2 linked regions of the Ciceribacter thiooxidans genome follow. The main gene of each other region encodes a partner of the protein of the gene in region 2 in a complex. Links are inferred from orthologs where the notes say so. Each region holds a gene or a part of one and is shown on either strand. Other genes may lie near its edges. The genes, in order: ccmB and ccmE.

What was found.
Region 1: the proteins of ccmE (region 2) and ccmB are in contact, whole or in part, in a solved structure (PDB 8CE8), measured with the Escherichia coli proteins. The link is inferred for Ciceribacter thiooxidans from one-to-one orthologs.

Annotation. Positions count from the first base shown.
Region 1 is NZ_CP059896.1:3,553,238-3,560,418, reverse strand. Bases 2,705-5,689 are described here. They hold ccmB (heme exporter protein CcmB), read right to left. Parts: upstream 4,535-5,689; coding sequence 3,875-4,534; downstream 2,705-3,874. Other genes in these bases: H4I97_RS17570 (heme ABC transporter permease), read right to left, coding at 3,062-3,829; ccmD (heme exporter protein CcmD), read right to left, coding at 2,892-3,065; H4I97_RS17580 (DsbE family thiol:disulfide interchange protein), read right to left, coding at 2,705-2,895. Outside these bases: signal recognition particle-docking protein FtsY, read left to right, coding at 1-989; H4I97_RS17590 (septation protein A), read left to right, coding at 1,051-1,698; H4I97_RS17585 (DUF2585 domain-containing protein), read left to right, coding at 1,764-2,288; more of H4I97_RS17580, read right to left, coding at 2,290-2,704. UniProt on the Escherichia coli protein: Required for the export of heme to the periplasm for the biogenesis of c-type cytochromes.
Region 2 is NZ_CP059896.1:2,345,198-2,352,379, reverse strand. The notes cover bases 2,636-5,621. They hold ccmE (cytochrome c maturation protein CcmE), read left to right. Parts: upstream 2,636-3,895; coding sequence 3,896-4,348; downstream 4,349-5,621. Other genes in these bases: H4I97_RS11370 (heme lyase CcmF/NrfE family subunit), read left to right, coding at 4,345-5,621; ccmI (c-type cytochrome biogenesis protein CcmI), read left to right, coding at 2,772-3,899; H4I97_RS11385 (hypothetical protein), read left to right, coding at 2,636-2,653. Also shown: H4I97_RS11400 (hypothetical protein), read left to right, coding at 1-13; H4I97_RS11395 (response regulator transcription factor), read left to right, coding at 92-763; H4I97_RS11390 (ATP-binding protein), read left to right, coding at 753-2,150; more of H4I97_RS11385, read left to right, coding at 2,255-2,635; more of H4I97_RS11370, read left to right, coding at 5,622-6,333; H4I97_RS11365 (cytochrome c-type biogenesis protein), read left to right, coding at 6,567-7,028. UniProt on the Escherichia coli protein: Heme chaperone required for the biogenesis of c-type cytochromes. Transiently binds heme delivered by CcmC and transfers the heme to apo-cytochromes in a process facilitated by CcmF and CcmH.

The sequences.
Region 1 (7,181 bases), 1.2 Mb from region 2 along the record:
ATAACCTCCCGAAGGGATTTGCGTTGGGTACGACTGCGCCGGAGGAGGTGCCGGACAAGCCTATTCAAAAACTCTCCTGGTTCCAACGTCTGCGGGCCGGATTGCTGCGCACGTCTTCGCAGCTGACAGGACAGATCACAGCGCTCTTCACCAAGCGCAAACTCGACGACGACGCGCTTCAGGACCTCGAGGACCTGCTCATCCAGGCCGATCTCGGCGTCGAGACGGCGATGCGCATCACCGACACGCTGTCTTCCGAGCGCTACGGCAAGGATGTCACCGGCGAAGATGTCTCCCACATCATGGCAAGCGAGATTACCAAGGTTCTGAAACCCGTCGCCCGCCCCCTGCAATTGGACCTCAGCCACAAGCCCCACGTCATCCTGGTCGTCGGCGTCAACGGCACCGGCAAGACCACGACGATCGGCAAGCTGGCGGCGAAACTCTCAGGTTCCGGCCTGAAGGTCATGCTGGCCGCCGGTGACACTTTCCGCGCCGCCGCAATCGAGCAACTTAAGATCTGGGCAGACCGCACGGGCTCGACCTTCATCGGCACCAAGCTCGGCGCCGACGCTGCCGGGCTGGCCTACGAGGCGTTCGAGAAGGCCAAGGCGGAGAAGTCGGACGTCCTCATCATCGATACCGCCGGTCGCCTGCAGAACAAGACGGAACTGATGGCGGAGCTTGAGAAGATTGTCCGAGTGCTCGGCAAACTCGACCCAGACGCGCCGCATACGGTGCTCCAGACACTGGATGCAACCACTGGCCAGAACGCGATGGCGCAGGTCGAGATTTTCCGCAACATTGCGGGCGTCAACGGGCTCGTGATGACAAAGCTGGACGGCACGGCGCGCGGCGGCATTCTCGTCGCCATCGCCGCCAAGCACAAGTTGCCGGTCTATTTCATCGGTGTCGGCGAGGGGATCGATGATCTCGAACCGTTTGAGGCGGATGACTTCGCCAAGGCGATTGCGGGTCTCGGAGGCTGACGCAAGAGGCGGGAAAACGAACGCGCGGCGCTCAAGCAAGAAAGTATGACAGGCAAAGACAATGACATCCAGCCATAGTGACACAGAACCGACTGCCGCCGAGAAGCACCACCCGCTCCTCAAGCTAGCGCTTGAGCTGGGCCCGTTGATCATCTTCTTCTTTGGTAATCTTCGCGGCGAATGGCTAGCGAAGGCGTTCCCGGTGCTTTCCACTGTGGGGGGGCCGCTCTTCATCGCAACGGCATTGTTCATGGCCGCGACGGTGGCCTCGTTGGTTGTTTCGAAGATTGTTTTCCGACACTTGCCGATCATGCCGTTCGTCTCGGGCATTGTCGTGCTGGTGTTCGGTTCTTTGTCAATTTGGCTTCAGGACGAAACCTTCATCAAGATGAAGCCGACGATCGTGAACACTCTTTTCGGCGCGGTCCTGCTCGGCGGGCTTTTCTTCGGCAAGTCACTGCTCGGCTATGTCTTCAACGCAGCCTTCCAGCTCGATGACATCGGTTGGCGGAAGCTGACACTGCGCTGGGGTGTCTTCTTTCTCTTCCTTGCCGTCCTGAATGAGGCGGTGTGGCGCAACTTTTCCGACGAGGTGTGGGTCAATTTCAAGGTCTGGGGCACGATGCCGATCACGATCCTCTTCACGCTCGCGCAAATGCCGCTGATCATGCGCCACACACTCGAGGAACGGACGGAGGAGACAAAGTGACGATCACCGCGCTCGATCCGCAGGATCGTCACAAAGCGACCCGCCTCTGGCTATTCGCCGTCGGCCTGATCGTCCTTGCACAGATCGGCATCCTTCACCTGATGGGCAGAATACCTATCTGCGAATGCGGCTATATCAAGCTCTTCGAGCCCGGTGTGAACACTGCAGGAAATTCGCAGCATCTCGCAGATTGGTACACGCCGTCACACATCATTCACGGCTTCCTGTTCTATCTTCTCGCTTTCGTCCTCTTCAGACGCCGGCCATTGTCCATGCGACTTGCGTTAGCGACCCTGATTGAGGCGGCATGGGAGCTGGTGGAAAACTCTCCGCTCGTCATCGACCGATATCGCACGGCGACGATGGCGATTGGCTATCAGGGTGACAGTATCCTGAACTCCACGATGGATACGGCGTTCATGGCCGTCGGTTTCCTTTTCGCCGCCCGAGCGCCGGTCTGGCTGACTGTCTCGATCGCTGTGTTCCTGGAAATCTACGTGGGATGGCTGATCCGCGACAACCTGACGCTGAACGTGCTGATGCTTCTCTGGCCCATCGAAGCCATCAGGGCATGGCAGGCTGGCCTCTGAATCAGCCTTTTGCCAGCGCTTTTTCTATCGCCGGATATAGCCCTTTCTCGAGCGAGAGCGCATCGAAGGGACCGACACGCTTATAGACAATCGTCCCGCCAGCATCGACGAGATAAGATTCGGGAATTCCGTAGACGCCCCAGTCAATCGCTGCCTTGCCGTTGGGATCGACGCCGATGGCGCTATAGGGATTTCCAAGCTCGCCGAGGAACTTAAGCGCGTTTTCGGTCGTGTCCTTGTAGTTGATCGCGACCACCGTAAGCCGCGGATCTTTAGCGAGTTCCTTCAGGATCGGATGCTCTTGCCGACAGGGAACGCACCAGGACGCAAAGACATTGACCAATGTCAGCTTGCCCGCGAGAACCTCGGAAGTGAGCGCCGGTACCCCTGCCCCTTCAAGCGCGGGCAATTCGAGATCGGGTGCCTTGGTGCCGATCAGAGCGGAGGGAATCTCCGACGTGCTCTTGCCGTTGAAATCCTGATCGTAGAGCATCTTGCCGGCAGTGCCGGCGATGACAAGAAAAACGGCCAGCGGCACGACGGCCAAAGCGTAGCGGCCGACGCCTCCTCTGCCCTTTTCCGGGGATTCCCTCAGTCTTTCACTCATGCTTGCCGATCACCAGCCACCGTCGCCGAGCGGCGGCGAACGCCGGCCGCTTCCAGTTCCTTCAGTTCACGTTGCCGTGCACGGCCATCAAGCCAGACCCACCCGATCAAAGCCAGAATGACAATACCTGTCACGCCATAAGATACATAGATATAAAACTCATGGCTCATTGCGAGGTCTCCCGCCCTGCCATACGTGCGGCGAGTCGTCGCTGGACGGCGATGCGCCGGCGCCAGATTTCGTTACGCATGGCCGCGATGTGCAGCGTGAAAAAGAGGAGGGTGAAGGCGATCGCCATCACCAGTAGCGGCCGCAGGAATTCCGCGTCGATCGTCGGGCCGCCCATGCGTATCACGCTCGCCGGCTGGTGCAGCGTGTTCCACCATTCGACTGAGAACTTGATAATCGGGATATTCACGAAGCCGACGAGAATGAGTACCGCACTGAGCCGCGCAGCCTTGGAAGGATCATCCACGGCACGATTGAGTGCGATAAGCCCGAGATACATCAGGAACAGCACGAAGACCGAGGTGAGCCGGGCATCCCAGACCCACCACGTACCCCACATGGGCTTACCCCAGAGGGAGCCGGTGAGAAGAGCGATGAACGTGAATGCCGCACCAAGCGGCGCTGCGGATTTGTGGGAGACGTCAGCCAATGGATGACGCCAAACGAGCGTTCCGATGGCGGAAATTGCCATGACGGTGTAGCACATCATCGAGAGCCAGGCGGCAGGCACATGCACATACATGATGCGCACCGTCATGCCCTGCTGATAATCGCCCTCGGTCGTGAAACTCAGATAGAGGCCAGCCACGAAGAGCAGCGCGGTCAAGACCGCGAGCCACGAAATCACGCGCCTGGCAAGTGCGAGAAAACGGGTGGGGTTTGCAAGGTCGGTAATCTTGGAGATGGTAAGGCTCGCTTGGTTCATAGAACACTTCTAACCTGACTGCCGTTTTGCTGCAATTGATACCAATCAATCCGAGGCGTTGCGCAAGGCGACGGCAGCGGCCACAGGGCCGATCACGGCGAAGAAGAGTACGATCGCAATCAAAAAGAGAAAGGGCGGCATAAATGGGGCGGGGTCCTCGACCGCGGCATAGGACGCGCTGACGCCAAAGATCAACACGGGAATGGCAAGCGGAAGTACGAGGATGGACACGAGCAGGCCACCGCGCGGAAGCGCCACGGCCACAGCCGCACCTGCCGCACCGATAAACGTGATGGCGGGCGAACCGACGAGCAGGGTCAGCATCACCGCCCCGATCGCGATCTCGTTCATGTTCATGAAAAGGCCAAGCAAAGGCGAGGCGATGACGAGCGGCAGGCTCGTCGCAGTCCAATGCGCCAAACACTTCACGAAAACCGTCACGACCAGAGGTGACTCCTGCATCAGCATCAGGTCCAGCGATCCGTCGTCGCGCTCGGCCTGGAAAAGCCGGTCAAGCCCGAGCAAAGCAGACAAAAGGGCGCCGATCCAGACGATTGCCGGTCCGATACGCGAAAGCAGGTTGAGATCAGGTCCAACGCCGAACGGGATCACGGCGACGACCGTCATGAAAAACAGCACACCGATCAGCGCGCCGCCACCGGCCCGGACGGAAAGCTTGAGATCACGCAGGAAGAGCGCCATCATTGCCAGACACCTCCTGGGGCGCCGGAGAACCCGGTCATTTTCAGTTCACGGGCGGCGTCAAGTCCCAGCGGCTGGTGCGTTGCGGCGATCGCGATCCCACCGGTTGCGAGATGATCGCGGACCAGGCCGGCAAACATCTGGTCGGCACTTGCGTCGAGTGCCGCGGTCGGTTCATCGAGAATCCAGACAGGCCGGTAAGCCACGAGCAGTTTCGCCATGGCGAAGCGTCGTTGCTGTCCGGCGGAAAGATAGCCGAACGGAAGATGTGCAATACCTTCGAGGCCGACGGCATGGGCGGCATCGTCGACCGCTATCCCCTTCCCCCATCGAAATCCCTGAGGAATTCTTTCCAGAAGACCAAGTTCTCCGATACCGTCAGCTCCTGCTTCATTGCGTTGCGGTGGCCGAGATAATGACTTGCCTCGCGTGCAGGGCGGCTCTCGTGATCTCCCGCGGCGATAAAGTCCACGCGGCCTCCCTCCGGTCTCAGCAAACCCGCCAGCACCCGAAGGAGCGTCGATTTTCCCGACCCGTTCCGCCCCGTTAAGATCATTACTTCGCCCGCACCGAGTGCGAAGGAAATGTCCTCGAAGATGAAGTCCTCGCCGCGCCTCGCGGAGAGATTTTCGGCACTCAGCCGCATGTTTCAGCCTTCCAGCGGAGACCCTTCGGGCCCTGCAAAAATTTGTAGAAATTCACCATTCGTTGGTCTGGTGCCCTTCTTAGAAATTATCTATAAGACCTGCAACCACGCCAGCGGTCGGCGTGAATATCATCCTTGTGCCGAACTTGGGGTTGCACTCGCGACTTTCACGTGCGGACAGCGGAAATGGCCGTACCCGCATCCTGATGTGCATGAAGTGCATAGGCGTCCGCACGAATGTGTTGGCTATCAGAATAAGCGGGGTTCATGTCCGTGTCCAAATCACTCGACAGTTTCAATTGCCGGTCCACGATTACCGTGAATGGCAAGGATTACGTCTATTACAGCCTTCCCAAGGCGGAAGCGAACGGCCTCGCAGGCGTCTCGAAGCTCCCTTACTCGATGAAGGTGCTTCTTGAGAACCTGCTGCGCAACGAAGACGGACGTTCGGTCACCAAAGCCGACATCGAAAGTGTCGCCGCCTGGCTCACCAACAAGGGCCTGACCGAAGCCGAGATTGCTTACCGCCCGGCGCGCGTCCTGATGCAGGACTTCACCGGCGTTCCGGCGGTCGTCGACCTCGCCGCGATGCGTGACGGGATCAAGGCGCTCGGCGGCGATCCGGAGAAGATCAATCCCCTCGTTCCGGTCGACCTCGTCATCGACCACTCGGTTATCGTCGACGAATTCGGCACGCCCCAGGCCTTCGCGAAAAACGTCGAGCTCGAATATCTGCGCAACGGGGAGCGCTACCGCTTCCTGAAGTGGGGCCAGCAGGCCTTCAAGAACTTCCGCGTCGTTCCCCGGGTACGGGCATCTGTCACCAGGTGAATTTCGAATATCTCGGCCAGACCGTCTGGACGAAGGAAGAGGATGGCGAAACGATCGCCTATCCGGACACCTGCGTCGGGACGGACAGCCACACCACGATGATCAACGGTCTCGGCGTGCTGGGCTGGGGCGTCGGTGGTATCGAAGCCGAAGCCGCCATGCTCGGCCAGCCGGTGTCCATGCTTCTGCCTGAGGTCATCGGCTTCAAGCTGACCGGCACACTGAAGGAAGGTGTCACCGCCACCGATCTCGTGCTGACAGTCGTACAGATGCTGCGCAAGAAGGGTGTCGTCTCGAAGTTCGTGGAGTTCTTCGGTCCCGGCCTCGATACGCTGCCCGTCGCCGATCGCGCGACCATCGGCAACATGGGCCCGGAATACGGTGCGACCTGCGGCTTCTTCCCGGTCGACTCGGCAACGCTCGGTTATCTCGACATGTCGGGTCGCAGCAAGGATCGCATCGCCCTCGTCGAAGCCTATTCGAAGGCACAGGGCATGTGGCGCGAAGGTGACGGTTCCGATCTCGTCTTCACCGACACACTCGAACTCGACCTCGGCGACGTCGTCCCCTCGATGGCCGGCCCGAAGCGTCCGGAAGGCCGCCTGCCGCTCGAAACCATCGCCCCGAACTTCGCAACCGCCCTCGAAGGCGACTACAAGAAGCCCGGTCAGATCGACGCCCGCTACCCGGTTGAAGGTGAAAGCTTCGATCTCGGACATGGTGACGTCTGCATCGCCGCCATTACATCGTGCACGAATACCTCGAACCCGAGTGTACTGATCGCTGCCGGTCTTCTCGCCCGTAACGCAGCCGCCAAGGGCCTCAAGTCCAAGCCGTGGGTCAAGACCTCGCTCGCACCCGGATCGCAGGTCGTTGGCGAATACCTCGCCAAGTCCGGCCTGCAGGCCGATCTCGACAAGCTTGGCTTCAATCTCGTCGGCTACGGCTGCACGACCTGCATCGGCAACTCCGGCCCTCTGCCGGGCCCGATCTCGAAGACGATCAACGACAAAGGCCTGATCACCGCGGGTGTACTCTCGGGCAACCGCAACTTCGAGGGCCGCATCTCGCCGGACGTCCAGGCCAACTACCTCGCCTCTCCGCCGCTCGTCGTCGCTTACGCGCTCGCCGGTACGGTGCAGAAGGACCTGACCAAGGAACCGCTGGGCGAAG
Region 2 (7,182 bases):
GGTTTCACAGTAAGGCGCACGAGGCAGGCGACGGCCTGAGCCGGGCGCGGGGGACGCGGCCGGCCGGACAAGACGGAGAGGGACTGGCAGCATGCGCATTCTGGTCGTCGAGGACGACGTTAATCTCAATCGGCAACTCGTCGAGGCGCTGGAAGAAGCGGGCTATGTGGTCGACAAGGCGCTCGACGGCGAGGAGGGGCACTTCCTCGGCGACACCGAACCCTATGACGCGGTGATCCTCGACATCGGCCTGCCGGAAATGGACGGCCTGACCGTGCTGGAAAAATGGCGTGCGGCAGGGCGCGCAATGCCCGTATTGATCCTGACGGCCCGCGACCGCTGGAGCGACAAGGTGGCCGGTATCGACGCCGGCGCCGACGACTACGTCGCCAAGCCCTTCCACGTGGAAGAAGTGCTCGCACGCATCCGCGCGCTGATCCGCCGTGCGGCGGGGCACGCCTCCTCCGAGATCGTCTGCGGTCCGGTCCGCCTCGACACCAAGGCGTCGAAGGCGAGCGTCTCCGGCACGCAGCTCAAGCTCACCTCGCACGAATACCGGCTGCTTTCCTACCTGATGCACCACATGGGCGAGGTGGTATCGCGCTCGGAACTCGTCGAGCATCTCTACGATCAGGATTTCGATCGCGATTCCAACACCATCGAGGTCTTCGTCGGGCGCCTGCGCAAGAAGATCGGCCTTGACCTGATCGAGACGGTGCGCGGTCTCGGCTACCGGATGCAAGCGCCCAAAGATGCGCACTAGATCGCTGACCGTCAGGGTGCTGCTGCTGGCCACGGCGTGGTCGGCGGTCGCACTCGTGACCATGGCGGTGGTGATCTCGGCGCTCTACCGGCAGGGCACCGAGCGCGGTTTTAACAACCTGCTGCGCGCCCAACTCTACAACGTCATCAATTCCGTGTCGATCGGCGACGGCGACAGCCTGGCGGGCAGTCCCGAACTCGGCGACCTGCGCTTCTCGCAGCCGAAGACCGGCTGGTACTGGCTGGTCGAGCCGCTCGGCAATTTCACCACCGCGCCGCTCGCCTCCACCTCGCTCGGCCTCACCGACCTGCCGGTGCCGGACATCAATACCGTCCCCTTCGACGACCACTACGAACGCTTCTATCCGATGACAGACCCGTACGGGAACCATCTGAGGGTCGCCGAGACGGAGGTCGTGCTCGACGCCAACGGCCGGGCGGCGCGCTTTCGCGTTTCGGGAAACGTCGACGTCGTCGAGGAGGATGTCCGCTTCTTCACCACGAGGCTCTATACCGGGCTTGCGCTGATCGGCCTCGGCGGCCTCATCGTCAACGGCCTTGCCATTCTCTACGGGCTGAAGCCGCTCGAACGGGCGCGTCGGGCGCTGGAGCGGATCCGGGCCGGCGAGGCGGAGCGGATCGAGGGCGTCTTCCCCCGCGAAATCCAGCCGCTTGCAAACGAGATCAACGCGCTGATCGACAGCAATCGTCGCATCGTCGAGCGCGCCCGCATGCAGGTCGGCAATCTCGCTCATTCGCTGAAGACGCCGATCGCCGTGCTGCTCAACGAGACGCGGGCGCTGCCGAAGTCGCAGGCGAGCGTCGTCACCGCCCAGGCCGAGGCGATGCAGAGCCAGGTTTCCTCCTATCTCAACCGCGCCCGTATCGCCGCACAGCGCGAGTCCGTACTGGCGCGCACCGAGTTCGAGCCGGTGCTGGAGCGGCTGATCCGCGTGATGCGGCGGCTGAACCCGGAGACGCAGTTCGATCTGAAGCTCGCACCGGGGCTGGTGCTGGCCATGGAGCAGCAGGATGTCGAGGAGACGGTCGGCAACCTCCTGGAGAACGCCGCCCGCTTCGCCGCCACCGGCGTAGTCGTCACCGCCGGCGCGGCCGAGGGCCACGAGCCCGGCGAGGGCGTGATGCGCCGCGACTGGATCGAGGTGACCGTCGAGGACGACGGACCGGGACTGGAACCGGGCGAGATCGTCGAGGCGCTGAAGCGCGGACGGCGGCTCGACGAGAGCAAGCCGGGCACCGGGCTCGGGCTTTCGATCGTCAACGAAATCGCCTCCGAATATCAGGGGGCATTCGGACTTTCTCGCGGCGCGCGCGGCGGATTGCGGGCGCGATTGGTGCTTCCGGCCGTCACGAGGGACATTGCGTGAGGCGAATTTCCGTGAAAAAAGAAGGCTGTCACAATGATGCCACGTGGCTGCCGCAGCTAAGAGAGAGAATATTGAGGGTGGTCGGAAAAGGTCGGGCCGGGGACATGGGAAATAAGCGCTTTCGTATCGCGGTGACGGCGACGTTTGCCGCCGTGGCACTGTCGTCCTGCGCAACCACGAGCGGCAAAAGCTCCGCGTCGGGCCTCTACATCTCCGCATTGCAGGGCGGTATCATCGCCCGTTCGGGCGTCGAGTTGTCGAACAGCCAGACGCAGCGCGCACTCGAAGCCGAATACCGCGCGCTGGAGGCTGCACCCGGTGGCCAGCCGGTCGCCTGGAAGGGGAATGAGATTTCCGGCGAGGTGATCGCCGCCGCACCCTATCAGGTCGGCCAGCAGAATTGCCGCCAGTACACCCACAAGCTGAAGGTGAAGGGCAGCGAGACGGAGGTGCGCGGCGCGGCCTGCCGCAACCCGAACGGCACCTGGACGCCCTTGACGTAAGTCAAGACGGGAAATCCTGCGATCCCCTAGAACAGGGCTTGCGGCGAAACGCCTCAAATGTGCGTCATCAGCCGTTTGCCGGTTGGAATGTCCCCCGGCATAGATTAATTGGGTTCTCATGTTGTTCTGGATCGCCACTGCCTTGCTGACGGCCGTCACGGCCGTCGTCCTTCTCGGGCCGCTCTTTCGCGGCAATACCGTCCTTGTCGAGGACGCGGTCGGCGAGGCCGCCGTCTACCGCGACCAGTTGAACGAACTCGAACGCGACAAGACGCTCGGCCTGATTGGGGGCGAGGAAGCGGATTACGCCCGCGCCGAGATCGGTCGGCGCCTCATCGCCGCGTCGGCCGAGGCGAAGGGCGGCAAGCAGCCGAAATCCGGCCGGCACCTGCTGGCACAGGCTTTCATCGTCGTCTGCCTGCCGGCGATCGGGCTCGGTCTCTACATGCTGACCGGCAGCCCCGGAATGCCTTCCGAGCCGCTTGCCGCACGGCTGGAAAACCCCGGCAACAATCTCGAACTGCTGGTCGCCAAGGTGGAACGGCACCTTGCCCAGAACCCGGACGACGGCGCCGGCTGGGACGTGCTGGCACCGATCTATTTCAAGATGTCGCGCTACGGCGACGCAGAACTCGCCTACCGCAACGCGATCCGCCTGCTCGGCCAGAACCCGGAGCGGATGATCGGCCTCGGCGAAACGATGACGGCAGAAAGTGACGGCATCGTCACCGCCGACGCCCGCTCGGCCTTCGAACAGGCGGTGAAGCTCGGCAGCGCCAATCCGCGCGCCTCCTTCTACATCGCGCTGTCGCTCGAGCAGGAAGGCAAGCGCGAGGAGGCCCGCGCCGCCTTCGAGGCGCTCGCCAAGGCATCGCCGGCCGACGCGCCGTGGCTGCCGCTGGTCAACGAACACATCGCGGCGAACACCGGCGAAGCGAAGCCGGAAGCGCCCGGCAATCCGACGGCGGCCGATATCGCCGCGGCGCAGGGCATGTCGACGGGCGACCGCACGGAGATGATCCGCGGCATGGTCGCCGGGCTCGACGCCAAGCTCAAGGAAAACCCGAACAATTTCGAAGGCTGGATGCGTCTCGTCCGGTCCTACGCGATGCTGAAGGAGCCGGAAAACGCCGTCGCGGCGCTGAAATCCGCGCTCGCGGCCTTCCCGGCGGAGGGGCAGGAAGGCCAGCAACTGATCGCGATGGCCCGCGAGCTCGGCCTGCCGGTGGAGGAAGCACTGAAATGACCCGCAAACAGAAGAGACTGGCCGTCATCGCCGGCGGCATGGGCTTCATCGTCGCGGCCGTGCTGCTGGTGATGTTCGCCTTCAGCCAGTCGGTCGCCTATTTCTACGTGCCGGGCGATCTCGCCACCGTGACGGTGCCGCCGGGAACGCGCATCCGGCTCGGCGGCCTCGTCGAAACGGGTTCGGTCAAGCGCGGCGAGGGATCGACCGTGACCTTCGCCATCACCGACACGATCGGAACCGTTCCGGTCACCTATACCGGCATCCTGCCCGATCTCTTCCGTGAAGGGCAGGGCGTGGTCGCAGAAGGCGCCTTCGTCGCCGGCGATCCGGTCTTCGCCGCCGACACGGTGCTTGCCAAGCACGACGAGACCTATATGCCGAAGGACGTCGCCGACCGCCTGAAGGCGCAGGGCGTCGAACTGAGCGGCAAGGAGACGGTGAAATGATCATCGAACTCGGACACTATGCCCTGGTCCTGGCGCTGGCGACGGCGATCGTTGTCTCCGTACTGCCGCTGATCGGCGCAAGGCGCGGCGATACGGCGCTGATGGGCATCGCCACCACGGGTACGCTCGCGATGTTCGGGCTCGTGGTGCTTTCCTTCGGGGCGCTGAGTTATGCCTATATGGTCTCCGATTTCTCGGTGCAGAACGTCTGGCAGAACTCGCACTCGCTGCTTCCCGACGTCTACCGCTTCGCCGCCGTGTGGGGGAACCATGAAGGCTCGATGATGCTGTGGCTGTTGATCCTCAGCCTGTTCAGCGCCATGGTCGCCTTCTTCGGCGCCAACCTGCCGCAGCGGTTGAAGGCGAATGTGCTGGCGGTGCAGGCGTGGATCGCGACCGCCTTCGCCCTCTTCATCCTGCTCACCTCCAATCCCTTCATCCGCCTCGCGCCGGCACCGGCGGAAGGCAAGGACCTCAATCCGGTCCTGCAGGACGTCGGCCTCGCCATCCATCCGCCGCTTCTCTATCTCGGCTATGTCGGCTTCTCCGTCTGCTTTTCGTTCGCGATCGCCGCCCTCATCGACGGGCGCATCGACGCCGCCTGGGCGCGCTGGGTGCGGCCGTGGACGCTTGCCGCCTGGACCTTTCTGACCGCCGGCATCGCCATGGGCTCCTACTGGGCCTATTACGAGCTCGGCTGGGGCGGCTGGTGGTTCTGGGACCCGGTCGAAAATGCCTCCTTCATGCCCTGGCTCGCCGGCACGGCGCTGCTGCATTCCGCGCTGGTCATGGAAAAGCGCGAGGCGCTGAAGATCTGGACGGTGCTGCTGGCCATCCTCGCCTTCTCGCTGTCGCTCCTCGGCACCTTCCTCGTGCGCTCCGGCGTGCTGACCTCGGTGCATGCGTTTGCGACCGACCCGAGCCGCGGCATCTTCATCCTCGGTATCCTGACGATCTTCATCGGCGGGGCGTTCACGCTGTTCGCCTTCCGGGCGCCGGCTCTGAAGTCGGGCGGGCTCTTCGCACCGATCTCGCGGGAAGGGGCGCTCGTCCTCAACAACCTGATCCTGACCGTCTCGGCGGCGACAGTGCTCGTCGGCACGCTCTATCCGCTGCTCCTCGAGACGCTGACCGGCGACAAGATCTCGGTCGGTCCGCCCTTCTTCAACCTGACCTTCGGCCTGCTGATGGCACCGCTCCTCATTGCGCTGCCCTTCGGGCCGATGCTCGCCTGGAAGCGCGGCGACCTGCTCGGCGCATTCCAGCGGCTTTACGTGGCGGCGGGGCTCGCGCTCGTCGCGGCCGTGATCCTCTTCTACGTCCAGCACGGCGGCCCGGTGCTCGCCGTCTTCGGTCTCGCTGCGGGCTTCTTCATCGTCTTCGGTGCGCTCGCCGACCTCTGGTACCGCGCCGGCTTCAACAAGGTCTCGACGTCGGTCGCCTTCCAGCGCCTCGCGGGCCTTCCGCGCTCGGCCTTCGGCACGGCGCTCGCCCATCTCGGCTTCGGCGTGACGGTGCTCGGCATCGTCGCGGTGACCACCTTCGAGACGGAGACGGTCACCGAGATGAAACCCGGCATGACGGTGGAGGCGGGCGGCTATACTGTCACCTTCGACCGGATGATGGCGGCGAAGGGCCCGAACTTCACCGAGGACCGGGCGCACTTCACCCTGAGCAAGGGTGGCGTCGACATGGGCGAGGTGTGGTCCTCGAAGCGTCTCTACACGGCGCGGCGCATGCCTACTACCGAGGCCGGCATCCGCAGCTTCGGCACCAGCCAGCTCTACGTCTCGCTCGGCGATCCGATGGCCGAGGGAGGCATCGTCGTGCGCGTCTGGTGGAAACCCTTCATTCTCTGCATCTGGATCGGCGCCCTCGTCATGATGGCGGGCGGCTTCGTCTCACTCTCCGACCGGCGGCTGCGCGTCGGCGCGCCGACGCGGCGGACGAAGTCCGTCAAGGTGGCGCTGGAGGCTGCGGAATGAACATGATGCGTCGTAGATTGCCCCTCACCCTGACCCTCTCCCCGCAGGCGGGGAGAGGGGACGGAGACGGTGCGGCAGCGTCCTTCTCTCCGCTTGCGGGGAGAAGGTGCCGGCAGGCGGATGAGGGGCAGCATGACACGAGCGTAGGCGGGTTGACGTCCCCCTCATCCGGCCCTTCGGGCCACCTTCTCCCCGCCGGGGAGAAGAGGGAGCGCACGTCTGGGTCCGTCAACATGCTCCGACGCTTGCTGATGGCCGTCATCCTGGCGCTGTCGGTGTTCGCGCCGCTGCCCGCCTTTGCCGTCAATCCGGACGAGGTGCTGGCCGATCCCGTGCTGGAACAGCGCGCCCGTAATATTTCGGCTGAGCTGCGCTGCCTCGTCTGCCAGAACCAGTCGATCGACGATTCGAATGCCGATCTCGCCCGTGACCTGAGGCTCATCGTGCGCCAGCGCATCGTCGGCGGCGATACCGACGAAGAGGTCATGGATTACGTAGTATCGCGCTACGGCGAGTTCGTGCTCCTGAAGCCTCGCGTCTCGGCCAAGACCTATGTTCTCTGGGGTGCTCCCGCCGCGCTGCTGGTGATCGGCGCCTTTGCGGCACTCGTCTATGCCCGCGGCCGCAATCGCCCAGCGCCGGAAAGGCTTTCGCCCGAGGAAGAGGCGCGGCTGAAGGCGCTGATCGAGGACTGAGCCGCGGCGCTGCCCGCCAGCGGCACCGGGGCAATTGCCAGGGATTCTGAGCAGCGCACGAAGCGTGCTCCCTCTTCTCCCCAGCGGGGAGAAGGTGGCCCGGAGGGCCGGATGAGGGGGCGCGAGGCGCAAAAGGCGGTGCCGGGCAGCCCCC